DNA from 4 places in the Mesorhizobium sp. P2_F7 genome. Region 3 is predicted to be linked to each of the others. Evidence: riboswitches for the same ligand, from Rfam matches in the RefSeq annotation. Region 3 holds a riboswitch; each other region holds the start of a gene.
What was found. A riboswitch is a leader RNA that binds a small molecule or an ion and turns the genes downstream of it on or off. The one in region 3 is predicted to bind cobalamin.
Positions count from the first base shown of each region.

Region 1 (3,404 bases), on a different contig from region 3:
TTCCGTCAGCGCCGTGGTGCGCGCCCATTATATGCCGCTCTATTCCCGCCTTGGCCCCTACCCGCTCGCCCTGCTCGACAATGCAGCGGTCACCCGCAAGCGCACCGTGTTCGAATACTGGGCGCACGAGGCCTCCTTCCTGCCGGTCGAGACCTGGCCGCTGATGCGCTGGCGCATGCAGCGCGCCGAGAGCGGCGACGAAATGTATCTGGGGCTGGCCAAATGGGGCCGCGAGCACGCCGCCTATATCGAGGAGATCTACCGCGCGGTCGCCGAGCGCGGCCCGATCGCCGCTTCCGCGCTCGAAGGCCAGAAGGGCTCGGGCGGCTGGTGGGGCTGGAGCCATGCCAAGCATGCTTTCGAATGGCTATTCTGGGCCGGCCGTATCACCACGGCGCATCGTCGCGGCTTCGAGCGCTTCTACGACCTGCCCGAGCGCGTGCTGCCGCAGGCGATCCTCGATCTGCCGGTGCCGGCCGCCAAGGATGCGCACCGCGAGTTGCTGCGCATTTCCGCCCGCGCCCACGGCATCGCGACATCTGGCGATTTGCGCGACTATTTCCGCCTGTCGCCGGCCGACATGAAGGGACGGCTGGAGGAGTTGGTCGAGACGGGCGAGCTTTTGCCGGTGCGCGTCGAAGGCTGGGACAAGCCGGCTTACCGCTATAAGGACGCCCGCCTGCCGCGAAAAATCAAAGCCCGCGCCTTGCTGGCGCCGTTCGACCCCGTCGTCTTCGAGCGTTCGCGCAGCGAGCGTCTGTTCGATTTCCACTACCGCATCGAGATCTACACGCCCGCCGACAAGCGGCAATACGGCTATTACGTCCTGCCGTTCCTGCTCGGCGACCGGATCGTGGGGCGCGTCGACCTCAAAGCCGACCGTCCGGCCAGTGTGTTGCGTGTCCACGCCGCCTATGCCGAGCCCGGCGCGCCGCCTGAAACTGCGGCGGAACTCTTCGAGGAACTGAAGCAGATGCAGGGCTGGCTTGGGCTTGAGCGCATCGAAGTGACGCCCGCCGGCGATTTGGGAAAGCCTTTGGCCGACATTGCCATGTCGTAGCCGTGCGTTGACAGTGCTGCCCGCAAAAGCCTAAATCCGCTGCAGACGGTCCCCTGCCCGCAACGGCTGGGGCTAAGAGGGAATGCGGTGCGGGACAAAATCCCAAATCCGCGGCTGTCCCCGCAACTGTAAGCGACGAGCCAAGGCCGAAAGCCACTGGGTAACACCGGGAAGGCGGCTAACCAAGGCGACGACTCGCGAGCCAGGAGACCTGCCGTCTGCGACAGAAGTATCCGATCGCCTGGCGGGTTTCCGGGCAAGGAGCCCGGTTTTTGGACCAGAACAGCAGTTTTTCGGCTGGCACAGCGGATGTTTCGTCCGCCGGTGGCGACGCATTGACCGGCGTGACCGTCATCGTCTGCGCCTCCTGCCGCGACGAGACCGGCTCCGACGCGCATCCCCGCGCCGGCGAACTGCTGGCTGACGACACGCGCCGCGCAGCTGCGGCTGACAACATCCGCGTCCGCACGGTCGAATGCCTCGGCAATTGCAAGCGAAGGCTGAGCGCTGCCATCCTGCGCGACGGCTGCTGGAGCTATGTCTTCGGCGACCTGACCGCAACCAGCGGCGCCGATCTCGTCACCGGGGCAAAGCTCTTCGCCACCTCGACCGACGGCCTCATCCCCTGGCGCGGCCGGCCCGATAGCCTCAAGCGCGGCCTCGTTGCCCGCATCCCACCCCTCGACATGCTGAAGGACTGACCATGACCGCATCTGTCTCCCGTGTTCCCTGCACCGTCGTCACCGGCTTCCTCGGTGCCGGCAAGACGACGCTGGTCCGCCATCTCCTGGAAAACGCCGGCGGCAAGCGCATCGCCATCATCGTCAACGAGTTCGGCGACATCGGCATCGACGGCGAGATTTTGAAAGGCTGCGGTATCGACACTTGCCCGGAGGAAAACATCGTCGAACTGGCCAATGGCTGCATCTGCTGCACCGTTGCCGACGATTTCGTGCCGGCGCTCGACCAGATCCTCGCGCTGACGCCGAAGGTCGACCATATCCTGATCGAGACCTCGGGCCTGGCGCTGCCCAAGCCGCTGGTCCAGGCGTTCCAGTGGCCGAGCGTGAAAAGCCGGGTGACCGTGGACGGCGTCATCGCCGTGGTCGACGGCCCGGCGCTGGCTGAGGGACGCGTTGCCAACGACATGGACGCCTTGCAGGCGCAGCGTGTCCAGGACGAGACGCTCGACCATGACGATCCGGTCGAAGAGGTGTTCGAGGACCAGATCGCCTGCGCCGACCTGATCATCCTGTCGAAGAGCGATTTGATGAATTCGGCCGGCACGGCCCGCGCCAACGCCATTATCAACGAACATTCCGCCCGCGCCGTGAAGATTGTGGCGACGGCGCACGGCAAGGTCGATCCCTCTGTCCTGCTTGGCCTCGGCCTCGCCGTCGAGGACGACATCGAGAACCGCAAGTCGCACCATGACGGCGCCTTCGATCACGAGCATGACGATTTCGACACGTTCATCGTCGACATCCCCTCGATCGCCAACCCGGACGAACTGGCCAGGCGCGTCGCCACCGTCGCCGAGGAAGAGAACGTGTTGCGCGTCAAAGGCTTCGTCGATGTCGGCGGCAAGCCGATGCGGCTTTTGCTGCAGGCCGTCGGCCCGCGCGTCAACCACTACTATGACCGCGCCTGGACCGCAGAGGACGATCGCCGCTCGCGCCTCGTCGTCATTGGCCTCAAGGGGCTGAACCGCCCGGCGATCGAGCGTATACTCGCCGGCTGAGTTTCAGACACGGATCGCGATGCACATCCTCACCACGACCTCCGCCTCGCTCGACGATCTCGCCGAGCCGGTTGATCTCAGGCAGACGCCGGCGGATATCGTGGCGCTGTCCTTCACCGACAGCGATCTTGCCGGACTGGCGGCGGCCTGGAAGGCGGATGCCGCCCGCCTGCCCTCGATGCGGCTGGCGGCGCTGCGCGACCTGCGTCACCCCATGTCCGTCGACCTCTGGGTCGACAGCGTCGCCCGCCACGCCAAGGTAATTTTGGTGCGCATCCTGGGCGGCTATGACTGGTGGCGCTACGGCTGCGACCAGCTCGCGGCGACTGCTCGCGCCCACGGTATCAAACTGGCGCTGCTGCCGGGCGAAAGCCATGACGAGGATTTGCGCCTGATCGAAGCCTCGACCCTGCCGCGCAAAGAGCTGGACGGCCTGCTGGGTTATTTCCGCGAGGGCGGCCCGGAGAATATGACGGCGCTGATGCAGCGGCTGGCGGGGTTGGCCGGGTCGGATGTCGCGGCGGCTGAGCCGGTCGCGGTACCGAAAGCCGGCTACTACGAACCAGGCCGCGGCGGCGTCCCCCTCCCCCTCGAGGGGAGGGT
Region 1 is NZ_JBFUFA010000005.1:405,672-409,075, forward strand. Features, by position in the region: gene AC1DZ8_RS20575 (winged helix-turn-helix domain-containing protein) at 1-1,060, shown strand, start outside; cobalamin riboswitch at 1,090-1,293, shown strand; gene AC1DZ8_RS20580 (DUF1636 family protein) at 1,333-1,761, shown strand; gene cobW (cobalamin biosynthesis protein CobW) at 1,764-2,801, shown strand; partial or broken gene AC1DZ8_RS20590 (cobaltochelatase subunit CobN) at 2,821-3,404, shown strand, end outside.
Region 1: linked by a shared signal. The riboswitch ahead of AC1DZ8_RS20580 (DUF1636 family protein) and the one ahead of AC1DZ8_RS03065 (aromatic ring-hydroxylating oxygenase subunit alpha) in region 3 are both predicted to bind cobalamin.

Region 2 (8,193 bases), on a different contig from region 3:
GGCGGTCAGTTCGGTCTGCTCGGGGCCGAGCGGCGTCAGCCGCACGGTGCGGACATAATCGACATGGCCGACGATGAACATCGAGGGCAGGCTGATGGCATAGGTCTGGCCGGCCGCGCGTTCGGCCGGCGTCAGGCCGGAGAAGACCGGGCCATGGACGTGGCCGTCGCGCGACCATGTCTCGGCGCCGGCGCGCAGGCCGCCGGAAAACTCCGGCGCGTCATTGTCGGCATGGCGCACCCAGTCGGGGTCGTCGTGGCGGCTCATCAGTCCGCGGCCGTAGATCGGCACCAGCCGCGACAGGTCCTTGTGGACGCCGGGGCAGTGCAGGCACTCGTTGAAGTTCTCCCAAAAAATCTTCCAGTTGCAGTTCATCACCTTGCGCAGCACATGACCTGAAACCAGCGCTTCCAGCGGCCAGTTGCCGAGGTTGCCCGATGCCGGATCGAACGAGGTCTCGGCAGTGCCGGCCGCATCTTCCTGCAGGTTGACGAAGACAAAGCCGCGCCAGACCGACAGCGCCACGCGGTAGAGCGGATGGTCGGCCTTGTCGAACCCGTCGGGCAGCGATTTCGAGGGCACGCGCACGAGATCGCCGCGCAGCGAATAGGACCAGGCGTGGTAGGGGCAGGTGATGAGCCGCGCCTTCAACCGTCCCTCGCTCTCCTGGCAAAGCTGCGAGCCGCGATGCCGGCAAGTGTTGTGGAAGGCGCGCAGTTCGCCGGTGTCATCGCGCAGCACGACAATTTCCTGTGTGCCGACGCGAAATGTCCTGAACGCCAAAGGCTGGGCGAGGTCTGCCTCGCGGCAGACGAGCAGCCAGCTTTTGTACCAGATGGCGTCGAGATCGCGCTGGTATGCGCCGGCGTCCCAATAGGCCGAGGACGGCAGCGTCGGTTCGGCCCGAGTCAGGCCGTTATAGGGGTCGCGCTGGCCCGGATTGGGTTGCATGGCTGGCTTCCTCTAGGGATACGCCAGCCGACACCCCGGCAAATCGTTTGTCAATCAGGGCGCCGCATTGCCGGTTTGGCGCGCGGCGCATAATCATGTCGGGGACATGGGGGATTCGGAACGTGGCCGCACGACAGATGTCGCTTACGCCGGAGCTGGTCGCGCGTTGCTGGCGCGAGATCAGGGACCCCGGGCCGGATCCAGACGCGATGCATCTGGATGACAGCGACTACGACGCGCTGCTGGATGAATTGCAGGCTGAGCTCCCCGACAGCGAACCGCTGTGGCTGTTCGGCTATGGTTCGCTGATCTGGAAACCGGAAATCGATTATGTCGAGCACCGCGTCGCCTTGGCGCGCGGCTGGCACCGTTCCTTCTGCATGAACATGACGCGCTGGCGGGGCACCAAGGAAAGCCCGGGTCTGATGATGGCGCTCGACAGTGGCGGACAGTGCAAAGGCGTCGCCTTCCGGCTGGCCGACGACAACCGGCGAGAACAGCTGGGCCGGCTTTTCCGGCGTGAAGTCACGCTGAAGCCGACGAGCTACCGGCCGCGCATGCTGAAGCTTGCAAGCGAGGCCGGTCCACTCAGGGCGCTGGCTTTCGTCATCAACCGCAACGGCCTGACCTATTCCGGTCCGCTCGACGAGGCGAAGGTCGTCGAGCGGCTGGCCACATCCTGCGGGCACTGGGGGTCGGGCGCCGACTATCTCTACAACACGGTGAAGAATCTGGAGGAGCGCGGCATTCACGACCGCCATCTCTGGCGGCTGCAGCGGCTGGTGGCCGAGCGGATCACCGCCTTGAACCCGTAACACTGAATGGCGCATTCGCGCTGTTGGCCGGCGGAATTTGGTTTGCCGGATGCGGCTGTTTCAGCCTATAGTCACGCATGTCGTCGGTTCCGTTAGGGACCAAGAGGGAATGCGGTGAGGGCTGACTTGTTGCCCAATGCCGTGGCTGCCCCCGCAACTGTGTGCGGTAGTCCTCTCCAAGCCACTGAGGATTTTTCTTCGGGAAGGTGGGGAAGGGCGCTGATCCGCGAGCCAGGAGACCTGCCGGCGACAGGGAACTGACTTCGATGCCCTCGGGTGGAGGGCGAAAGGACAAGATATGAATACCGCTTCCGTCTCCCTCGGCGCTTCCGTCTCCTCGCAGTCGCGCTTCATGCAGCTGGTGCTCTCTGCATTTCTCGGCCTGTTCGTTGTCGGTGTTGTCGGCTTCTCGCATCTTGATGTGGTCCACAACGCCGCGCACGATTATCGCCACTCGATGGCGTTTCCCTGCCACTGACGAGGAATTGACATCATGAACCTGTTTCGCAACGTCGTGTTTATCGCGGCGATCGCAGGGCTCGTGGCTGGCGTCGTTCTTGCCTGCATGCAGGCCTTTGCCACCTACCCCCTGATCTACCAGGCCGAAGTTTTTGAGAAGGCCGGCGGCCACCAGCACGATCATGCTGCGGCACCGGCCGCCAACACCAGTGCCGCACCGGCGGAAAACGCCATGAGCACCGCCGCACCGGCGCCTGCCGAAGCGGCGGCTCCGGCTGAAGACGAAGGCTGGTCGCCGGCCGATGGCTTCGAGCGCTTCGCTTTCAGTGTCGCCGCCAATATCGTCACCGGCATCGGCTTCGCGCTGATTCTGGTCGCGGTTTCCGAGTTCGCTGGCGGAATCGGCAGCTGGCGCCAGGGTGTGTTCTGGGGCTTGGCCGGCTTTGCCGCGTTTACGCTGGCGCCGGGCCTCGGCCTGCCGCCCGAACTGCCGGCAATGCCGGCAGCCGACCTCATGCAGCGCCAGATCTGGTGGTGGGCAACGGTGGCGGCGACAGCGGCTGGCCTTGGCCTTCTCGCCTTCCGCAAGTCGTTGCCGTTGGCGATCCTTGCCGTGGCTTTGATCGTGGCGCCACATATTGTTGGTGCGCCGCAGCCAGACAGCTTCGTGACAGCAATCCCGGAAGGTCTGCACCATCAGTTCGTGGTGGCGGTTACGGTGACCAATCTGGTGTTCTGGCTGGTGCTTGGTGCTGCCGTCGGCGTGGTGCGCGGACGCTTCACCGGCACGGCGACCAGCCTGCGCGACAGCTTTGCCTGATCGCAGTTTGACCTTCATCATCGGCGGTGCGCGCTCCGGCAAGAGCGCGCATGCCGAAACCCTGGCGACGGCGTTGCCGCCGCCGTGGGCCTATATCGCCACAGCTGAAGCCTATGACGAGGAGATGCGCGAGCGCATCGCGTCGCATCGGTCGCGGCGCAGCGAGGGATGGGCGACCATCGATGCGCCGCTCGATCTAGCTGGTGCGCTCGAGGCCTTGACGGAAAACCAGCCGGTGCTTGTCGATTGCCTGACGCTGTGGCTGACCAATCATATGCTTTCCGACCATGATCTCGACGCAGAATGCCGGCGGCTGGCCGATGTTTTATCGCGGCCGCGCGGGCCGTGGTTTGTGGTCTCCAACGAAGTCGGGCAAGGCATCGTACCGGACAATGCGCTGGCACGCCGGTTTCGCGACGCCGCCGGCCGACTCAACCAGCAGGTCGCGGCAACTGCCGATACGGTGCTATTGATGGTGGCCGGGCTGCCGCTCAAGGTGAAATAAATGACCGATATCGATGCAAAAGACGAGGAACGCCACCGCGCCAAGATGGCCAAGCGCAAGGCGGTGCAGGATGCCGAGGTGGCGGAAAAGACGGTCGAGAAGGGGCTGCTGATCGTCAACACCGGTCCCGGCAAGGGCAAGACCACCGCCGCCTTCGGCCTGGCGTTGCGCATGCTCGGCTACGGCAAGCGCATCGGTGTCGTCCAGTTCATCAAGGGCAAATGGCACACCGGCGAAAAGGATGCCTTCGCGGCGTTCGGCGAGCGCGTCGTCTGGCACACGATGGGCGAGGGGTTCACCTGGGAAACGCAGGATCTCAAGCGCGACATCGCGGCGGCGGAGGCAGCCTGGGCCAAGGCGGTGGAGCTGATCGCCGATCCCTCGATCAGCCTTGTCGTGCTCGATGAGCTGAACATTGCGCTGCGCTACGACTATCTCGATCTCGACGCAGTGGTCGCGGCGCTGAAGACGCGGCGTGAAGGCCTGCATGTCGTCGTCACCGGCCGCAACGCCAAGCCGGCGCTGGTCGAGGCCGCCGATCTCGTCACCGAAATGGGCGTGACCAAGCACCATTTTTCTGCGGGTGTTAAGGCACAGCAGGGGATTGAGTTCTAGAGGGTCTTTTACTGTCCCCACATGGGCTACGGCCTGCATACATTTCCAAGCGGCTGATCTTTGGCAATAGTGTGCATGGCAGCCTGGCGCATGCATTGTCTTATGCTGCGCTGGTCGACCCCCACTCCGTCTCGGCTTCGCCGAGCCACCTCTCCCCCGATCGACGGGGTAGAGGAAAGGCGCCAAGTTTTTTGCGGCCAATGCTCGTCCAGCAACGCTCCCTTCCTTTCCCTCCGGAGGGGGGAAAGGTGGCGCTGCGAAGCAGCGACGGATTGGGGGAACCACGTGGCAATCAAGCCTCGGGCCGATCAGTCGCGCCAGTCACATGGGGAGGGTGAAGAACGGGCGAAGCCTAGATCTCAAAACGTCACCGCGATCAGCACCGCTGACAGCAACCCAAACAGCCCGATCAGCAGATAGTCCGCCACCTGGTAGAGTTTCAGTGCCCGCCTGATGTCGAGGCTCTCGGCTTCGCGGCGGCCGCCTTCGCCCATGAACGCATCCTCGACGACAACGCCGCCATAGCTGCGCGGGCCGGCGAGCGCCAGGCCGAGCGCGCCGGCCATTGCCGCTTCCGGCCAGCCTGCATTGGGCGAGCGGTGTTTTCCGGCGTCGCGACGCACGGCTTGCCAGGCATTGCGGGGATCGGCGTCGCGGACAAGAAAGGCGGCAGCGACGATCAACAGCGCCGTCAGCCGGGAGGCCGGCAGGTTGATCCAGTCGTCGAAAAGCGCCGCGGCGCGGCCAAAGGCCTCGTGGCGCGGTGTGCGGTGGCCGATCATCGAATCGGCGGTGTTGGCGGCCTTGTAGGCGACGCCGCCGGCCAGCCCGCAGACGCCCGTCCAGAAGGCAGGTGCGACGATGCCGTCGGAGAAATTCTCGGCCAGGCTTTCAATCGCGGCGCGGCTGACGCCGGCGTGGTCGAGCTTTTCGGGATCGCGGCCGACAATGCGGGCGACGGCAATGCGGCCGAGCGCCAGTCCGCCAGTGTCGAGCGCATCGGCCACCGCCTCGACATGTTCGGTAAGGCTCTTCTGCGACAGCAGCGACGAGGCGAGAATTGCGGTGAGAATCATACCGGCGGGAAACAACTGCCAGAGCAGAAGTTGCGCGACGAAGGCGATTGCCGCAGGCACCAGCACGATGACAAGCAAAGCGGTCTTGCCTTGGCGGCGACGCTGCGCGTCGGAATCAGTGGCGCGGTTGAGCCTGAGGTCGAGAAAGGATATCAGCCTGCCGAACCAGGTGACGGGATGGCCAACGGCACGGAACAGCCAGTCCGGGTAGCCCAGGATGCGTTCGATGACCAGCGACAGGAAAGCGATCAGGATCGACATGAAGCTTTCTGATGGAGCGATTGCTGCGGTGGATCACGGTGGATCCCTTGGCCGGGCGAGCGCGCTCTTCCCTCACGCGCCACAGCCTTTCGTCGATCTCTCGACAGGTATCAATCCGCACTCCTACCCGCTTTTCGAGCTGCCCGCCACCGCTCTGTCGCGATTGCCGGAAGCCGCGCGTCTGCATGAGCTGGCTAAGGTCGCCGCCGGCGCCTATGGCGCGCCGTCGGCAGCGCATGTGGCGGTAGCCCCGGGCACGCAGATCCTGCTGCCGCGCGTCGCTTCGCTGGTGAGCCCCGGTCGGGCGCTGGTGCTGGGGCCGACCTATGCCGAGCATGCCAGGGCGGCGGCGATTGCCGGCCATGCGGTGGTGGAGGTCGAGGATGTCGACGCGCTTGCCGCCGCCGACCTTGCCATTGTCGTCAATCCCAACAATCCGGACGGGCGGGTCGTTTCGCGGGAAAGGCTGCTTCTGCTTGCCGGGGCATTGCGCGCCAAGGGCGGGCTGCTGGTCGTCGACGAGGCGTTCATGGATGTCGGCCCGCACGCGGAAAGCCTTGCCGGCGATGTCGGGCAGGGTGGTATCGTCGTGCTGCGCTCCTTCGGCAAGTTTTTTGGCCTGGCCGGCCTGCGGCTCGGCTTCGCGCTTTCCGATGCGTTGACGGTCGAACGGCTGGAAACGCAATTCGGTCCCTGGGCCGTCGCCGGCCCGGCGCTTGAATATGGCATCAGGGCGCTTGGCGACAGCGGCTGGCAGGCCGACATGCGGCGCCGGTTGGCCAAGGATGCGGCGCGGCTCGATGCGCTGTTCGGTCGGTTTGGCATTCCCGTCGCCGGTGGCACGACGCTGTTTCGCTATCTTCAGATGCCGGACGCCGGCGGGCTGTTTTCGGCGCTCGGTGAGCGCGGCATCCTGCTTCGGCATTTTGCCGACCGGCCGCAGGTACTGCGCGCCGGGCTGCCGGGCACCGACGAGGAGTGGCAACGGCTTGAATCGGCGCTTGCCGACTGGGCCGCACGGCGCGACGATGAGCCGAAGGAGATCGCGCCATGATCCATGTCTGTTCGCTGTCCAAGCTGGAGGAAACGGTGGCGAAAAGCGGCGCCGAGCGCATGCTGTCGCTGCTGGCCGCCGGCACCGAGGTGACGCGACCGGCCTCGATCTCCAGGGAAAACCACCTGCATCTGGTGATGCACGACATTGCGGTGGCGCAGGACGGCATGAGCATGCCGGGCGAAGACCATGTGCGCAACCTGCTCGCTTTCGCCCGCAAATGGGATCGCGCCAAGCCAATGGTCGTGCATTGCTATGCCGGTATCAGCCGCTCGACGGCCTCGGCCTATATCATCGCGGCGGCGCTCGCCCCGAAGCGCGACGAGGCGGAATTGGCGCAGACATTGCGGAAGCTGTCGCCATCGGCGACGCCCAATCCACGGCTGATTGCCGTCGCCGATGCGCTGCTTGGGCGCGAGGGCCGAATGATTTCGGCGATCGAAGCGATCGGGCGCGGCGCCGACGCTTTCGAAGGCACGCCGTTTGTGCTGAAGATCGACGGCTGAGCCTTTACGCCAGCCAGTCGGCAAGCTTCGCCTTGCGCACATCTTTCAACAGGGTGATGAAGCCGTCGGCCTGATGCTCTGCCGTCAGCCGGCCTTTCTCGGCCGTTGCGATCGAGGCGTCGCCGACGACGCCGTTCGGGTTGAGGTCGCTGGCGATCCAGGCGAAGGCGTGGGTTCCGGTGTGGCGCAGCAGTGCAAATTCCGTTTCGGCGCGGGCGACCTTGGAGACAAAATTGTCAGCCTTGCCCATGTCGACGAGGTCCGGGCGGAAATGCAGCATCAGCGAGGTCTCGACGTCGCCGCCATGGATGCCGTGGCGGTCCTCCAACTCGGTGTACATGCCGGCCGGGCGGCCAAAACGCTGCCAGCTGGTCTTCACCGCCAGCATCCTTTCACGCACGCGCAGCTCGCGCGTGACGATGCCCATGATCTCTTCATTGCCGCCATGCGAGTTGACGACGATCAATTTTCTCACCCCGGCGCGGGCAACGGACAGGCCTAGCTCGGTCCAGGCGTCGACCAGGGTCGTCGCCGGCAAGGTCAGCGTGCCCGGCGCATGCAGATGCTCGTTCGACTTGCCGACCGCCTGCACCGGCAGGATGCGGATGTCGAGATCGGTTGGCAGGCGGGCAATCACCGTCTCCAGCATGCCGTTCATGATCGACGTGTCGGTCGAAACCGGAAGATGCGGGCCGTGCTGCTCGATTGCAGCTACCGGCAGAACGGCAATGGTCGCTTCCGGGTCGATCGCGGCGTATTCAGTGGTCCGGTAGTCGCCCCACCACACGCGTCTGTTAGCAACGGTCATGTCATGCCTCTTCAATGTGCCGGGAGACCTAGCGCGCCAAACGCCGCCTGTCGATCACCCGGCCGCGATCGCCTCAACCTCGACCTTGAACTCCGGCCGCGCGAAGCCCGACACGATCATCAGCGTCGAGGCGGGCGCCGGGCTGCTAAACAAGCGGTCGCGGACGTCCATATAGGGGCGCAGATGCGCGCGGTCGGTGACATAGGCGTTGATGCGCACGATGTCGGCAAGCCCGAGCCCGGCCTCAGCCAATACCGCCGCGATGTTCTGGAAGCACAACTCGGCCTGCGCGCCGGAATCCTCCGGGATCTGATCATCCGCCG
Region 2 is NZ_JBFUFA010000005.1:351,808-360,000, reverse strand. Features, by position in the region: gene AC1DZ8_RS20355 (aromatic ring-hydroxylating oxygenase subunit alpha) at 1-951, opposite strand, end outside; gene AC1DZ8_RS20350 (gamma-glutamylcyclotransferase) at 1,074-1,766, shown strand; cobalamin riboswitch at 1,834-2,028, shown strand; gene AC1DZ8_RS20345 (CbtB domain-containing protein) at 2,065-2,244, shown strand; gene AC1DZ8_RS20340 (CbtA family protein) at 2,260-3,045, shown strand; gene cobU (bifunctional adenosylcobinamide kinase/adenosylcobinamide-phosphate guanylyltransferase) at 3,038-3,550, shown strand; gene cobO (cob(I)yrinic acid a,c-diamide adenosyltransferase) at 3,551-4,165, shown strand; gene cbiB (adenosylcobinamide-phosphate synthase CbiB) at 4,525-5,502, opposite strand; gene cobD (threonine-phosphate decarboxylase CobD) at 5,501-6,556, shown strand; gene AC1DZ8_RS20315 (tyrosine phosphatase family protein) at 6,553-7,062, shown strand; gene AC1DZ8_RS20310 (creatininase family protein) at 7,067-7,870, opposite strand; gene AC1DZ8_RS20305 (RidA family protein) at 7,925-8,193, opposite strand, start outside.
Region 2: linked by a shared signal. The riboswitch ahead of AC1DZ8_RS20345 (CbtB domain-containing protein) and the one ahead of AC1DZ8_RS03065 (aromatic ring-hydroxylating oxygenase subunit alpha) in region 3 are both predicted to bind cobalamin.

Region 3 (8,193 bases):
CCGATGGTGTGGGATGCCACCGCCAGCAATGCCGGCTTTTCGACGGCCAAGCCCTGGCTGCCGGTGCCGGGCAAGCATCTGTCGCAGGCGGTCAACGTGCAGCAGGGCGACGCCGCCTCGCTGCTCGAGCACTACCGGCGCTTTCTCGGCTTCCGCCGCCAGCATCCGGCGCTGGCCAAAGGCGACATCGAGTTCATCGAGAGCGAGGGCGACACCGTCGCCTTCACCCGCCGCGAGGGCAATGAGCAGATCGTCTGCGTTTTCAATCTGGGCAGCAGGCCGGCCGAAGTCGATCTGGGCGGCCAGGCGCTGCAACCCTTGGCCGGGCACGGTTTTTCGGCACAATCAGGCACAGGCTCCATCCGCCTCGGCGGCTACGGCGCCTGGTTCGGGCGTATCGACTGAGTTTTGACGAAACGGAATTTCTTGACGAAATCTGGGTTCTCTAGGGAAATCACTGGGAGGAAATCATGGCCGATGTCACGCTGAGACAAGTGAAGAAATCATACGGCAATCTGCACATTCTCCATGGCATCGACCTCGACATAAAGTCGGGTGAGTTCATCGTCTTTGTCGGCCCGTCGGGCTGCGGTAAGTCGACCTTGCTGCGGTCCATTGCCGGGCTTGAGGAGATCACCTCCGGCGAGTTGAAGATCGCCGGCGAGGTGGTGAACGATGTGCCGCCTTCGAAGCGCGGCATCGCCATGGTGTTCCAATCCTATGCGCTCTATCCGCACATGACAGTCTACGACAACATGGCGTTCTCGATGAAGATCGGCAAGGAAAGCAAGGCCGAGATCGACAAGCGGGTACGACAGGCAGCGGAAATCCTGCAGCTGACCAAATATCTCGACCGCTTGCCCAAGGCGATGTCGGGCGGCCAGCGCCAGCGCGTCGCCATCGGCCGCGCCATCGTGCGCAACCCGAAAGTGTTCCTGTTCGACGAGCCGCTGTCGAACCTCGACGCCGCGCTGCGCGTCGCCACCCGCATCGAGATCGCCAAGCTCAAGGAATCGATGCCCAACACGACCATGATCTACGTCACCCACGACCAGGTCGAAGCGATGACGCTGGCCGACCGCATCGTGGTGCTGAAGGACGGTCATATCGAACAGGTCGGCACGCCGATGGACCTCTACAAGAAGCCCGGCAATCTGTTCGTTGCCCAATTCATCGGCTCGCCGGCCATGAACATCCTGCCGGCGACAATCGACAAGACCGGCGATCCGACCATCGTCAGCCATGTCGGCGGCCGCAAGGCCACGGTGCCGATCGCGACGCCGGCGTCCGCCAAGGGCGCGGCGGTCAGCTTCGGTGTGCGGCCGGAGGATCTGTCGGTCGCCACCGGCACGGAATATCTTTTCGAGGGCGTGGTGGACTATGTCGAGCAGCTCGGCGAGGTCCAGCTGGTCTATGTCGACATCGGCCGCGCCGACCTGCCGCTGGTGACCAAGCTGCCCGGCAATGTCGAGGTCAAGCGCGGGGCAAAGCTGCGGCTGACGGCGGATGCCGGCGACCTGCACATCTTCGACGCCGACGGGCATTCCTTCTCGCTCAAGCCTCTAGAAGTGAAGGCGGCCTGAGGGCCAGCGCGTCGTATCGGCACGAAAAAAGAACGGCGGGCCAGGCCCGCCGCTCTTTCTTTGCAAACTTCGGCTGTTAGCGGTTGCCGAAGAGGTTCCGGTCGCTGCCCTGCGGGGCGGACTTCTGTACGTCGCCCGACGAGTTCAACAGTTTGTAGACCGGCGAACCGGTGTTCGGTACCGACGACGTCCGGGTGTTGTCGACGTTGACGGTCGCCTGATTGTCGACGGCGCTAGAGCCGACATTGTCGTTGCGGGCATAGGCACTGCCGGCGGCAACCAAAAGCGCAGCGGCAGCAAGAGCAATCTTCTTCATTTCAAGTCTCCTGAGTTTCATCATGCGGCAGAGCGGCTGACGGTCCGCCGCCCTGCGTTTTGTTCGATATTCGACTGGGATCGTTGTTCGAAAACTCTGACGTCAGATCCCGATCGGCTGTTAGCGGCCGAAGAGGTTACGGTCCGCGCCCTGCGCGGGGGTCTGAGCAGCCGAATCCGACTTCGCAACCGAAGCCGTGTGGCCACTGTCGGTCGACGTAACCGCAGGCTGGTTGGCGCCGTTCGAACCGTAGTGGTCACTGGCGGCGAAAGCGCTGCCGGAAACGGCCACAACGGCGGCGGCAGCAAGGATGATCTTTTTCATTTTAAATACTCCTGAATTTCTTCGAGCTCCCAAGAGCGACGGACGGGCCGCCACTCTTTTGTCTGGATCGGAATCAGCTGTTAATGGCCGAAGAGGTTGCGGTCGCTGCCCTGAACGAGGGGCTGCTTGTCAGCGGGCGCCGACTTCTGAATGGAAGCCGTATACGAGCTGTCAGTTGCTGCGGCAGGCTGGTTCGCACCATTGGAACCGTAATTGTCGCTACCAGCGAAGGCGCTGCCGGTAATGGCCAAAACGGCGGCGGCAGTGAGGATGATCTTTTTCATTTTTTGTACTCCAGTTTTGCTGTCCGTCTAGCGGCGTGTCCTGGGAGGAATTCGCGTCGTTCGGACACGCCCGATGTGGGAAAGCCATAGGCCGGTTTCCAATCACGAAGTTGTTCCGTGTGGGCCATGACTTCACCTCTTGTAATTTTCGTAAGCATGCCCACCATCTTGTTTTATAAAAATAATACAAAGGCTTACGTGACAACGCCATCCGGCTCACCGAGTATGTCCAAGCGTCAGCGTACACACCGTCCTGCACGCATTGTCAACAGAAACGAACCGTTCGGTTCGATTTTAGAAGCTGCTAATAGTCACTTTTCGATACTGTTGGCGGTTTTTTCGTTAGTCGGCAGTCTGATTCGAGGTGATTTGCGATGGCCGCGACCCCGCCCCGAAAACAACGACGTCAGCCCCACAATTGTCGGCTGCACCGTTTGTCGCGCGTGTCGCGCCGCATGGAGACGATGTCGCTTTCATGCCGATGTCGCGATCACTGCCGTGATTAGATGATCGCATCTCAGGTGCCGCTTCGTGACGACGGAGCGGAGAATTGGGAAGCCGGTCAGAATCCGGCGCTGCCCCCGCAACGGTGGTGGAGTTCAAGTCGCAACGGGAGACCACTGGGCAATAGCCTGGGAAGGTGTCGCGATGGTCCGCAAGGACAACTCCAGAGCCCGGAAACCAGCCCGAGATGCTTGAACTCGACTGATCGCGGTGGGCGGTCAAGAGGTGGATAGTGCATGTCCGGCGTCGCGCCGGCCTGCGGCCGATCCGTCCTCCATCACCACCAAGTTCAGTCCTTAAACCACGAGGACAGAACTATGGATGCGCGCAACGACATGCTGAGGCTCTTGAACGGCCGCAAGCAAGGCTTTTCGCTCGAACAGCCCTTCTACACCGACCCGGACTACTTCAAGCTCGACATGGAGCTGATCTGGTATCGCGACTGGCTGTTCATCGGCCATGATTGCGAACTGCCGAAGCCCGGCAGTTATATCACCGTGCAGATCGGCGACTATCCGGTGGTGCTGGTCCGCGATCAGAAGGGCAACATCAACGCCTTTCACAATTCCTGCCGCCATCGCGGCAGCCGGGTCTGCAACACCGAGAAAGGCACGGCGGCAAAGCTCGTCTGCCCCTATCACCAGTGGACCTACGAGCTCGACGGCCGCCTGCTGTTCGCCCGCCAGATGGCCGAGGGTTTCGACAAGAGCCAGTTCGGCCTGAAGCCCGTCGCCTGCGAAAGCGTCGGCGGCTACATTTTCATCTGCCTCGCGAAAGAACCTGCCGACTTCGCGCCGATGCGCGCCATGATCGAGCCCTACCTCAAGCCGCACCGACTGAGCGAAGCCAAGGTCGCCTTCGAGTCGACGATCGTCGAGAAGGGCAACTGGAAGCTGGTCTGGGAAAACAACCGCGAGTGCTATCACTGCGCCGGCAACCACCCGGAGCTCTGCAAGACATTTCCGGAAGCGCCGACCGTGACCGGCGTGCAGGGCGCCGACAGCGACCCGGAGATGCTGGCGCACTGGGCAAAATGCGAGGCTGCTGGCCTGCCGAGCAAGTTCCGCATCGATCCGTCCGGACAGTTCCGCGCCACCCGCGCGCCGCTGCTGCGCGATGCCGTCAGCTATACGATGACGGGAAAGCGCGCGGTGACGAAGAACCTTTCCGACAGCGTTGCCGCCGATCGCATCGGCACCTTGATGCACTACCACTATCCGACGACCTGGAACCACATCCTGATCGACCATGCGGTGACCTTCCGGGTGCTGCCGATCAGCGCCACGGAGACCGCGGTGACGACCAAGTGGCTGGTGCACAAGGATGCGGTCGAGGGTGTCGACTACGATCTTGCCGAACTCACCCATGTCTGGACCGAGACCAACGACCAGGACCGCCGCATCGTCGAGGAAAACGCCTTCGGCATCCTGTCGCCGGCCTATGAGCCAGGTCCCTATTCGGAGTTGCATGAGGGCGGCGTGATCCAGTTCGTCGAATGGTACGCAGCCTTCATCGGCCCGCGCCTTGCCGAAGGCGGCCGGCCGGCGCTGCGCAGCGTCGCCTAAGAGAGGTTGAAGGATGAATGCGATGACGGATCTTGGTCTCTATCGCCATCTCGACCAGATGGCGCCATGGAACGACAGGCTGCAGGTGCTGGAAGTGATCGGCGTCAGCGACGAGGCGCCTGGCGTCAAGACCTTCACCTTCCGCTCCGACAACCAGACCTGGTTCCGCTACAAGCCGGGCCAGTTCGTGACGCTGGAGCTGCCGACACCGGACGGGCCGCTGATGCGCACCTACACGCTGTCGTCGTCGCCGTCGCGGCCGTTTTCGATCGCGGTGACGGTGAAGGCTCAAGCCGGCAGCATCGGCACACGCTGGATGTTCGAAAACCTGGTGCCCGGCTCGCACGTCAAGGCCTATGGGCCCGCCGGCGACTTCTCTCTGCACAGCCACCCCGCGGCCAAATATCTGTTCATCTCTGCGGGCTCCGGCGTGACGCCGATGATGTCAATGCTGCGCTGGCTGAACGACTGCGCGCCATGGACAGATGTCGGCTTCGTCAACTGCGCGCGGCGTGCGGAAGAGATCATCTTCCGCAAGGAGCTCGAACTGCTCGGCGGCCATATGCCTGGCCTGTCGCTCGGCTTCATGATCGAGGAACGCTCGAGCCGCGAAGGCTGGTACGGCCATATGGGCCGCATCGACGCGATCCGGCTGCCGCTGCTGGCGCCCGATTTCCGCGAACGCGAGATCTTCTGCTGCGGCCCAGATCCGTTCATGCGCGCCGTGCGTGGCATGCTGGATGCGGCTGGCTTCGATATGACGAAATATCATCAGGAGAGTTTTGCCACACCTGCGGTGGAGGAAGTGCTGGCGCCGTTTGCCTCACCCGCTGAAGACGGCACTGCTGTCCCTGTCGAAGCCGTGACGCCGATCCGCTTCTCGCTTTCGGAGGTTGACGCCGACTGCGTCGCCGGCCAGACCGTGCTGCAGACGGCGCGCAGCTCGGGCGTGCGGATTCCGGCCGCCTGCGAGTTCGGCCTGTGCGGCACCTGCAAGGTGAAGAAGGTCTCCGGCGCTGTCGAGATGAGTCACAATGGCGGCATTCTCGACCACGAGATCGATGACGGCTTCATTCTTGCCTGCTGCTCGAAACCGCTGTCGGCACTCGAAATCGAGGCGTGAGTGGCGCTGCCCGCTCAGACGCCATAGCGCTCGGTGCGAATGATGTCCGCTGACATGCCGGCGTCGATCAGCGCCTGGGCGGCGGCCGAGACGAAGGCGTTCGAGCCGCAGACAAAGGCCAGTGCCGGCGGTTGCGGCAGCCGCGCGAGCGCCTGCATCACCATTGCCGTGTCGATGCGCCTCGAATAGTCGGATGGCCGCCGTGCGGCCTCGCGCGTCAGCGTCAGCACCAGGTCGAAACCGTCGCGGCGGTCGTCGAGGCCGATCAGCTCGTCGCGGAAGATCACCTCGTCCCAGACCCGCACCGAAAACATCAGCGCGACCGGCACCGCCGATTTGCGCAAGGTCCGGTGGCGCACCATCGCCATCAGCGGCACCACGCCGGAACCGCCGCCGACGAGAAGCAACGGCCCGCCATCGCTGTCGGACCAGACGAAATGCCCGCCAAGCGGCCCGCGCAGCTCGATCTCATCGCCGACCGCCGCCACCTCGTGGAAGAAAGGCGAGACTTCGCCATCGTCGAGTTTTTCGATCGCCAGCTCGATCGTGGCGCCGCTCTCCGGTGCCGAGGCGATGGAATAGGAGCGGCGCGCCTGATAGCCGTCAGGCGCCGTCAGCCGGACGTCGACATGCTGTCCGGCGCGATAGGCAAAAGGCCGCGACAGCGCGAAGAAGAAACTGGTGACGCGCGGCGTGCGCTTTTCGATCCGGGTGATTTTCGCCGTCTGCCAGGGAGATTGCGGCGCTTCGCTCATGGATCGCCGCTATAGCGCTGTTCGCGCCACGGGTCGCCATAGATGTGATAGCCGCGCAATTCCCAGAAACCCGGCTCGTCACGCTCTGTGAACTGCAGCCCGTTCAGCCATTTGGCCGACTTCCAGAAATAGAGATGCGGCACCAGGAGCCGCGCCGGACCGCCATGGTCAGCCGTGATCGGCTTGCCTTCATACAGCAACGCCACCATCGCCTTGCCGGTGGTGAGGTCCTTGGCCGGCACGTTGGTGGTGTAGCCGTCATAGCCATGCGCCAGCAGGAAGCCGGTCGGCGCTTCTATGCCGGCATCGGCAAGAATGTCGTCGACCAGCACGCCTTGCCAGGCGGTGTCGAACTTGGTCCAGGCGGTGACGCAGTGGATGTCGCGCGTCATCTTGGTCAGCGGCAGCGCGTTGAACTCGGCCCAGTTCCATTTCTTGATCGGGCGTGGGCCGTGCTTGAGCGTGAACGACCACTCCTCGGTGCGCACCCGCGGCGTCGGTCCCGCCGACAGGACCGGAAAACCCTGTTCGAGATATTGCCCGGGCGGGATGCGCGCGTCGGTTTCCGTTGGAGGCTTTCGACCGGAGGAAAAACCGCGAGTGACCATCGGGACGTGTCCGTCTGCTGGGGATGCAGCCGCAGTGTTCTCGAAGATGCCGCATCGGGCAACAGGAATTTTGGGTGACAGGGCAGGCCCGCCAGTGGTCGGCGAGCCTGCCACGCCATGCCTCAGCCGGCGGCGAAGGGCACCGCGACGAAGATCTGCGCATCGCCGCGGTCGACAAGCAGCAGCACCGACTTGCGGCCCGACTTACCGGCCTCGGCGATCGCGTGGTTGGCCTGCCTTGCGTTGCGCACCGGAGATTGGTCGACGGCGACGATGACGTCGCCCGGCTGCAGGCCGGCATTGGAAGCCGCCTTGTCCGGATTGACGCGCTCGACCACGGCGCCGCGCTGGTTATTCGCGAGGTTCAACTCCTCGCGTATTTCGGGCGTGAGATCGGTCAGGCCGAGGCCGAGCGAGGGCACGCGCAGCGCCTGGCCGGCCGAAGGCTTTTGATTATCCCCCTCGGTCGAGGCGGTCCTCACATCGTCATTGTTGCGGCCGACATCGGCGGAGATCTGCACGCTCTTGCCGCCGCGCCAGACTTCGAGCGTTTCCTTGGCGCCGGGCGAGACATCGGCGACGGCGCGCGACAGGTCCTTGGGATCCTTGATCGCCTCGCCGGCAAAGCTGGTGATGACGTCACCGGTCTTGATCCCGGCCTTTGCCGCCGGCGATCCCTCAGTGACCTCGGAAACCAGCGCACCCCCGGGATGGTCGAGGCCGACCGCACCCGCCACATCCGGCGTCACCGGCTGGATCTGGACGCCGAGATAGCCGTACTGGATGTTTCCGCCCTTCATCAGCTTGGCGACGACCTTTTGCGCCTGGTCCGACGGAATGGCGAAGCCGACGCCGACGCTGCCGCCATTGGGCGAATAGATCGCCGTGTTGATGCCGACGACATTGCCCGCGACATCGACCAGCGGACCGCCGGAATTGCCGTGATTGATCGGTGCATCGATCTGGATGAAATCGTCGAACGGACCGCTGTTGAGGTCGCGCCCGCGTGCCGACACGATGCCGGCGGTAACCGTCGTGCCGATGCCGAACGGATTGCCGATGGCCAGCACCTGATCGCCCGGCATGAGCTTGTCGGAATCGCCCCATTTGACCGTGGGCAGCGGCTTGTCC
Region 3 is NZ_JBFUFA010000001.1:672,850-681,042, reverse strand. Features, by position in the region: gene bglA (beta-galactosidase BglA) at 1-405, shown strand, start outside; gene AC1DZ8_RS03085 (ABC transporter ATP-binding protein) at 471-1,583, shown strand; gene AC1DZ8_RS03080 (DUF680 domain-containing protein) at 1,660-1,899, opposite strand; gene AC1DZ8_RS03075 (DUF680 domain-containing protein) at 2,020-2,223, opposite strand; gene AC1DZ8_RS03070 (DUF680 domain-containing protein) at 2,304-2,507, opposite strand; cobalamin riboswitch at 3,010-3,211, shown strand; gene AC1DZ8_RS03065 (aromatic ring-hydroxylating oxygenase subunit alpha) at 3,329-4,576, shown strand; gene AC1DZ8_RS03060 (FAD-binding oxidoreductase) at 4,599-5,699, shown strand; gene AC1DZ8_RS03055 (FAD-binding oxidoreductase) at 5,714-6,454, opposite strand; gene AC1DZ8_RS03050 (molybdopterin-dependent oxidoreductase) at 6,451-7,062, opposite strand; gene AC1DZ8_RS03045 (DegQ family serine endoprotease) at 7,185-8,193, opposite strand, start outside.

Region 4 (8,193 bases), on a different contig from region 3:
GTTGGGTTTCCTTGAAATTGGCGTCGATCCAGGTGTCGCCGGTTTCGACCAGCGCAAACAACGGCGTGCCGGAACCGACATACTGACCAACCTTGAAGGACGAGGCCTGGCTGACGACGCCATCGGCTGGCGCCTTGACCGTGGTCTGCGCCAGATCGTAGGCGGCCTTGTCGCGCGCGGCGAGCGCAGCCATCACCGTCGGATGCTTGTCGGTCTCGATATCGGGATTGCCGGCGAGAGCGGCCTTGGCGCTGACGATGCCTTGCTCGGCAACGGTCAGCTGCTGCTTTGCCTTGTCGAGATCGTTCTTGGCCTCATCCAGCGAGGATTTGGCGTTGATGCCCTTCTGGGCAAGGTCGGCGGCGCGGTCATATTGCGATTGCGCGTAGTCGACTTGGCTGGCGTCGGACTTTTCCTGCGCCAGCGCCTGGCTGTAGGCCGCGCGCAACTGTTCGATGCCGACGCGTGCGACCGCAACGGCCGCGTCGGCCTGCGCCAGCGCGATCCGGTAGGGCTCGGGATCGATGGCAAACAGCACATCACCCTGCTTGACCAGCTGGTTGTCTGCAATGTCGACCTGAACGATGCGGCCGGCCGTATCCGAGGCAATCGACACCTTGGCCTGCTGCAAATTGGCGTTTTCGGTCTCCTGATAGCGGCCGCCGGTCACCCAGACGTAGCCGCCGCCAATGGCCAATGCCGCCGGCAGGACGACCATCAACAGCAAGCGGCCGAGGCGGCGCGGCTTTTTTGGAGCCGGTACGGGCTGCACCGGCGGAGCCACCGCGACAGGAGCGGCGGCCGACTGTGCCGGCGCTTCCACCTCCAGCTTGGTCACATTCTCATCTATCTTGGCTGCCGCATTCATGCCGCTGCCCCTTCCGTACTCTTCAGAGACGACGTCTCGCCATCCGCAAGGTTCTGCACGATGGTGTCCAGCGCCCGGATCAGGACGCGGCGATCTTCCGGCGAAACGCCGACCAGCGATTCCTCATAGACTTCGCCAGCCAGGCTCTTGACCTCGGCATAGGCGGCGCTCGCCTTGGCGGTCGGGAAAATCATGCGAACGCGGCGATCGGCGGCATCGGCGCGGCGTTCGATCCAGCCGCCCTCCTCCATCCGGTCAACGAGGCGCGAAACGCTGATCGGCTCGATTTCAAGCAGTTCGGCAAGCCGCGCCTGGCTGATGCCCTCTTCCTTGGCGACGCGGACCATCAGCCGCCATTGCGCCGAGGACAGGCCAAGCCCGCTGGCGCGCGTCTCGAAGCGCTTGCGCAGCAGGCGCTGCACGTCGTGGATCAAAAAGCCCAGTCTGTCTATGCCGTCGGAAACCATGAGTGATACATATTATAAGCGTGCTTACTATTCAAGATGCCGCATTGCGCCAGAGCCGGCAATCAGGGATGGCAGCCAGAAAATACGATCGCTGTCAGTGATGCCGACGGGCATCAACGTCGATTGCGAATAACCATCGCGACCACGAAGAAGGCGCCGACCGAACTGGTGATGATGCCGATCGGCAGTTCCTGCGGCGGCAGCATGGTGCGCGCCAGCAGGTCGCTTGCCAGAAGCAGCACGGCGCCAAGCACAGCGCAGCTGGCGACCAGGCGCAAATGCAGGGGACCGGCAAAGGGCCGCGACAGATGCGGGATCATCAGGCCGACGAAACCGATGACGCCGGCGACCGAGACAAGAATTGCCGTCGAGAACGCCGCGACGAGAAAAGTGGTCCTGCGCATCCGCGCCACCGGCACGCCAAGGCTTTCGGCGGCATTTTCGCCGGCCAGGAATGCATCGAGCCGGCGGTGGTTCCACAGCGCATAGGCAAGGATGGTGCCTGCGCCCAGCGCGCCGAGCCAGACGTTGTCCCAGCGCGCCAGGCCAAGGCCGCCCATCGTCCAGAACAGCACGGAATGGGCTGCGCGCTGGTCGCCGGCAAAGACCAGATAGTTGGTGAGCGCGGTGAACAGGAAGGAGACGGCGAGGCCGGCAAGGATCAGCCGTTCGGGGCCCTGCCCCTTGACCCGCGCCACCAACACCAGCACGACGCCGGTGGCGAGGATGCCGCCCGTGAAGGCCGCGACGGGCAAGGTCCAGATGCCAAAACTGTCGCCGAAGACGGTGATGACGGAAACCGCACCGGCGGCGGCTCCCGACGACAGGCCGAACAGGAACGGATCGGCGAGATCGTTGCGGGTCACCGTCTGCAGCAGGGCGCCGACAATGCCGAGGCCAGCGCCGACGCAGATGGCCAGTATGGTGCGCGGCAGCCGGAGATCGACGACGATCTTGCCGACCGGGCCGGACACGTCGTGACCGCCGAGCCCGATGGCACGGCCAAGCGCTGCAACGACATCGCTCGGCGGGATCAGCGTCGAACCATAGGCGATCGACAACAGGGCGAGAGCGGCGATTGCCACCGCTCCCACCACCATGACCGGAAAAAATGCCTTGTGCGACAAGCTCAGATACCCGGTTGAAGCATGTCGTTGCCCCAAAACCGCTGCGCACTTTTGGGCGACATGCTCAGAACGCTTCCGGATGCATTGCCTTGGCGATCTTTTCGATGGCCTCGATGTTGGCCGGTCCGGGCGTCAGCTCGGCGTAACGCAGCGCCACGAAGCGTTCGTTCTTGACCGCATCGGTCTCCTTCATCGCCGGGTGCGCTTTCAGGAAATCGAGCAGCTTCTTGTAGCCGCCGCCATCCTGGTAATCGAGCAGGATGAGGAATTGCGGGTTGCGCGACGCCACTGTTTCCCAATCGGTGTTGCCCCAGCTGGTATCCATGTCGGCCATGATGTTTTCGCCGCCGGCGGCCGTTATCATGGCGCTGGGGATGGCGAACTTGCCGGCGGTGAACGGCTTGTCTTCGCCGGAGTCAAAGAGGAACACGCGCGTGTCCTTGCGGTCGCCGACCTTGGCGGTGATGGCGGCGAGCTGTGCCTTCCAGTCGGTGACAAGCTTCTCGGCGTCAGCCTCCTTGCCAAAAATCTTGCCCAGCTTTTCGACGTCGCCATAAAGCAGGTCCATCGAGGCGGCGGGGCGGTTCTTGTCGAGGTGGACGCAGCTTTCGGTCAGCACCAGCGTCTTGATGCCGTGCGGCGCCAGCGTGTCTGGCGTCACCGCGCCGCCCGGGTCCATGCCGTAATACCAGCCGGCGAAAAAGAAATCGGGCTGGACCGCGACAAGGTTTTCCATCGTCGGATATTTCGGCGCCAGTTCCGGGATCGACCCCTGCTCGGCCTTGAATTCCGGGCCGACTTTGTACCAACCGGTAATGCCGGTCAGGCCGACGATCGAGGGCTGCAGTTTCAGCGCAAACGCCATCTCGGCCATGTTGAGATCGTGAATGACGGCGCGCTTGGGCGGCGCATCGAAGGTCAGCGGCTTGCCGCAACTGTCCACGGTCACCGGGAAAGCAAAGGCGGCGGAGGCAAACAGCGAGGCGGCAAGCGACAGAACGAGGCGTTTCACGGGGCGGTGCTCCTTGGATGAGTTTGGAATGGGTTGGATCAGAATGGCGACGAGACACGGTTGGGAACTTCGAAGACGGTGAGCTCGCGGTCTTCGGTCGGATGGCGCAGCCGCAGGACGTCGATACCGAAGATGTCGCGGATGAGGTGCTGGGTCAGCGCCTCGCGCGGTCCGGCCAGGGCGTGCAGGCGCGCCTCATTCATCACCGCGACCCGGGTGGCGAAGGGCGCGACCAGAGACAGATCGTGCAGCACGGCAACCACAGTCATGCCGAAGCCTGCGACCAAGTCGAGCAGTTCGCCGCGGGCGCGCGGATCGAGGTGATTGGTCGGTTCGTCCAAGAACAGGATGCGCGGCTGCTGGGCGATGGCGCGCGCCAATTGCGCGCGCTGGCGTTCGCCGCCTGACAGCGAGCCGATGGTACGGCCGGCGAGCGGCAAGAGCCCGGTCCGGCCCAGTGCGTCGACAACGATGTCGCGGTCTTCGTGCCGGCGCCTCAAGCCGGCATGCGGAACCCGGCCGAGTTCGACATAATCGATCACGCCGAGCCGGGGATCCGGCTGGTCGGTCTGGCCGACGACGGCCATGTGGAGAGCGCGCTCGGCGGTCGAGATCCGGTCCAGCCGGCGGCCGAGAAATGTCACATCGCCCGCGCTTGGCCGCAGCGTGCCGCTGAGCATGCGTAACAGCGTCGTCTTGCCGGCGCCATTGGGGCCGATGATGGCGAGGCGATCGCCATCGGCCACCGACAGGCTGACGCCATCCACCAGCAACCGGTCGTTGGCGGCCGCGGTCAGCTTGCTGGCTTCGAGAAGCGGCGCGTTCATCGTCCACCTGTTGTCGGACAACCCGGAATGCGGGCGAGTGTCTTGCCCGCCAGCCCGGCCGGACGCTGCCCTGAATTGCACCAGCCATCGGCAAGTGAGGCGTAGAGTTTCGCAAATCGCACGAGGTCGCCGGCGTCGGCCCGCGCATCGATGGAGCCGAAGAGGTAGGCGGCCTTGCCGGGCGCCTGGAAGCCGACAGTCAGCGGCCGCGAACAACCCGCCATGCAGGCCACGCCCTCGACCGAAAAGCCCTGGGCAACAGCCGGTTCATGGTGAGCCGCGAGCCGGGCGCGCAGATCGGCGCAGAGGCCCTCGCCCGACCTGATCCCGGTCACGAGATCGCGGCAGAGCGTGCACACGATGATGCGGTGGATGTCGGCGTCCAACGTTCCGTCACTTTCTCGATAGGCGACGGAAGGCAGTTCGGGCAGCCGGCCGACAAGACCGACGTCCACGTCTCCTCCCGGCACACCCCGTCCGGTCAACTCATTGAGATGGCAGGTCTCCTGGCTCGCGGGTCGTTGCGCCATCCTGCCTTCCCAGCCTTGCCGGCCAGTGGCTTGTCGGATTTTGCTCGCCGCTTACAGTTGCGGGGGCAGCCACGGCTTCGATCCTTGCGGATTTCACCGTGTTCCCTTTTCACCCCTGACCTTTCGGCGCGGGGACCATCACGAGGCGCAGCGTAGTTTTCCATCGGTCGCGCCGCAATGAATTTCTGTGACGGTTGCTCCACTTTGCATTGGTCAGTTATGTAATATCATAACAACTAAAGGGTACCCCGTCGCCCTGTCAAGCCGCCGCGCCACGCAAAGCCGGATCGGTTCAGGCCATCGGCAGCCGTCGCTGTCATCAGGACACCCATCCCCGGATCGTGCCGTTTCGATCCCCACATCGACACGGCATGCTGCATTATTGCCCAGTGCGCAATTTCGATCAAACTGTCGGGCGGCGCGATGGATAGTGTCAGCCCGCCGATGCGAGAATGAGAGCCATGAACCCGACCGAGAAAGCGCTGTGGTTTGTCGAAAGCCATCTGCCGGAAGCGATCTCGCTCGACGATGTCGCGCACAGCAGCGGCGTGTCGCGCTTTCATGTGACGCGGGCGTTTGGCGCCGCCACCGGCCGTTCGGTGATGGGCTATATGCGCGCCCGCCGGCTGACCGAAGCGGCGCGCAAGCTGGCCGCCGGCGCGCCCGACATTCTCGCGGTCGCGCTCGATGCCGGCTACGCTTCGCATGAGGCCTTCACCCGCGCCTTCCGCGACCAGTTCGGCACCACGCCGGAGCTGGTGCGTGCGCAGGGCAGCCTCAAAAACCTCGACCTCGTGGAGCCGATCCTGATGGACCAGTCCTTTCTCGCCTCACTGCCGCCGCCGCGCTTCGAGGCCGGCCGGCCATTCCTCATCGCCGGCCTCGGCGAGCGCTACAGCTGCGAATCCAGCGCCGCCATTCCGATGCAGTGGCAACGCTTCGGTCCCTATATCGGCAACATTCCGGGCGAGACCGGCGACGTCGCCTATGGCGTCTGCGTCAACGGCGACGATGCCGGCAATTTCGACTATACCGCCGGCGTAGAAGTGCTGGATTTCTCCGACCTGCCGAAGGAGCTTTCCCGCGTGCGGGTGCCGGCGCAGAAATACGCGGTCTTCACCCATGCCGAGCACATCTCGACCATCCGCCGCACCGTCAACACGATCTGGAACAAATGGCTGCCGGCCTCCGGCCATGAGATCGCGGACGGCCCGGAATTCGAACGCTACGGCCCGGAGTTCGATCCGCGCAGCGGCAATGGCGGGCTGGAGATCTGGATCCCGGTTCGCGCGTGAGGCGCTAAAGCTCCAGGTTCCAGTTCTGGCCGACCAGATCCTTGCCGAAGGCGTGGTGGCGCTCTTCGTCGGCCAGCTTGAAGCCGGCATTTTCATAGATGTGACGGGCGGCGGTGAGGATGTCGTTGGTCCACAGGGTCAACGTCTTGTAGCCCTTGGCGCGGGCAAAGCCGATGCACTCCTCGACCAGCCGCTTGCCGATACCGAGGCCGCGCGCCGAAGGCTCGACATAGAGCAGGCGCAGTTTTGCTACCTCGTCCGACTTGCGCACGACGAAGACCGAGCCGACCACCTCGCCTTGCCGCTCGGCGATCCAGCTGCGCTCCCATTTTGCATCGAAGGATTTGACGAACGCGCCGAGGATTTCGGCGACCAGCGCCTCATAGGTTTCGTCCCAGCCATAGTCCTGTGCGTAGATCTGTCCCTGGCGACGTACGATCCAACCGATGTCGCCGACCTGCAGCGGCCGCAGCATATAGGGGACTTTGGGCTCCGGGCTCTCGCCCAGGAGCTGCTGCACCGTCTGCATGGCCTTGACCAGCCGGTCCTGTTCGGCAGCGGGGAGCCGCTCCAGCAAGGCCGCGACCTGGTCGTGCGAACCGCGGTTCAGCGGCGCGAAGGCCTCTCGCCCCGCTGGCGTCAGCATGATCGACGACTGCCGCGCATCCGATGCCAGCGCCGTGCGCGAAATCAGCTGCAAGTGCTCGAACTTCTTCAACAGCCGGCTGACATAGCCGGCGTCGAGGCCGAGATCGCGAATGAGATCGGTGGCCGTCAGCCCGTCGCGATGCGCCAGTTCGTAAAGCACCCGCGCCTCGGTCAGCGAGAATGCGCTTTTCAGCAGGCCTTCGTCGAGCAGGCCGATCTGGCGGGTGTAGAAGCGGTTGAAAGCCCGCACCGCGTCGATGCGTTCCTTGCCGGGTTGATGATGGATCGTCATGGGCCAGCCTCCTTGCCCCAGGACGATCAATCATTTATTTGACTTAGTCAAGTATCCTCGTAACGACCGACTGGATGCTCACACCATCGTGTCTTCGGGAAGAGTGGGTTCGGTCAGGCGATGGCGCGGCGGCGCGCGACCAGGATGAACAGGCCGAGCAGTACGACGCTGGCCGCGGCACTCACGGCGGCGAACTCCGGTATCGGCCTAAAATCCTTGCCGTCGATCAGCAGCGATGCCGCGATCGGCCCGATCGCCAGGCCGAAGAGCTGGGCAGCCGGCACCAGAAGCACGGCCGTGCGCGTCTCGTCGGCGGTGATCGCCAAGCGGATCTGATAGGGCACGATGAACAGAAGGATGAAGCCCATGACCAAGGCGGCGGCCCAGAAAATCGCCAAGCCGGGGTTGCCGGCGAGCACCGCGGAACAAGCCACGGCGACCACGCCGATCGCCATGATGGCGATGCGGTAGTCGATGCGCGCCTCGAAAACAGTTGCCGTCATCGCTCCCAGGACCTGGACCGCGAGGCTGGCCGATACGATCAGGCCGACGGTGCGGCCATCGATGCCGTATTGAGCGCCGAGCGGCTCGAGAAAAGCCCAGACCGAGCCGAAGAACATGAAGTAGCAGAAGACGCACAGCAAAGCGGTGAGCGAAGGAACGGTCAGCACATTGCTGAACTGTTCCTCCTTGGGCAGGTCGGCATAGTCTGCCGGGACCAGGAAGGCGACCGCGACCGAAGCGATGCAGACGACGGCAAGGACGATGAAGCCTCCGGCCGATCCGGCGGCCGGAATCACGTAAAGCGCCAGCAACAGGGCCAGCGCGCATTGCGCCAGGGTTTGTAAAGTGACGAAGAAGCCGCCGATGCGCTCGGCCCGGCGCGAGCGGGCGATCAGCTCGGTGGCGACCGCCACAAGGCCGCCCTCGGCAACACCGGCCACGGCGCGGGCGCCAATCAGCGCGTTCGAGCTGACCGCATAAGCGGTTGCCCAGTTCGCCAACGCCAGCAGGACCAGAAGGATTGCACTTTTCCAGCGCATATTGTGAGCGGACAGCAGCATCGCGATGACCGCCGAGCCGATGCCGATGGCGATCATTTCGGCCGTGGCCACCAGCGCGAGTTC
Region 4 is NZ_JBFUFA010000004.1:117,602-125,794, reverse strand. Features, by position in the region: gene AC1DZ8_RS14730 (HlyD family secretion protein) at 1-868, opposite strand, end outside; gene AC1DZ8_RS14725 (MarR family winged helix-turn-helix transcriptional regulator) at 865-1,335, opposite strand; gene AC1DZ8_RS14720 (FecCD family ABC transporter permease) at 1,449-2,435, opposite strand; gene AC1DZ8_RS14715 (ABC transporter substrate-binding protein) at 2,527-3,474, opposite strand; gene AC1DZ8_RS14710 (ABC transporter ATP-binding protein) at 3,513-4,301, opposite strand; gene AC1DZ8_RS14705 (DUF1636 family protein) at 4,298-4,756, opposite strand; cobalamin riboswitch at 4,781-4,986, opposite strand; gene AC1DZ8_RS14700 (AraC family transcriptional regulator) at 5,293-6,126, shown strand; gene AC1DZ8_RS14695 (bifunctional helix-turn-helix transcriptional regulator/GNAT family N-acetyltransferase) at 6,131-7,066, opposite strand; gene AC1DZ8_RS14690 (MFS transporter) at 7,180-8,193, opposite strand, start outside.
Region 4: linked by a shared signal. The riboswitch ahead of AC1DZ8_RS14705 (DUF1636 family protein) and the one ahead of AC1DZ8_RS03065 (aromatic ring-hydroxylating oxygenase subunit alpha) in region 3 are both predicted to bind cobalamin.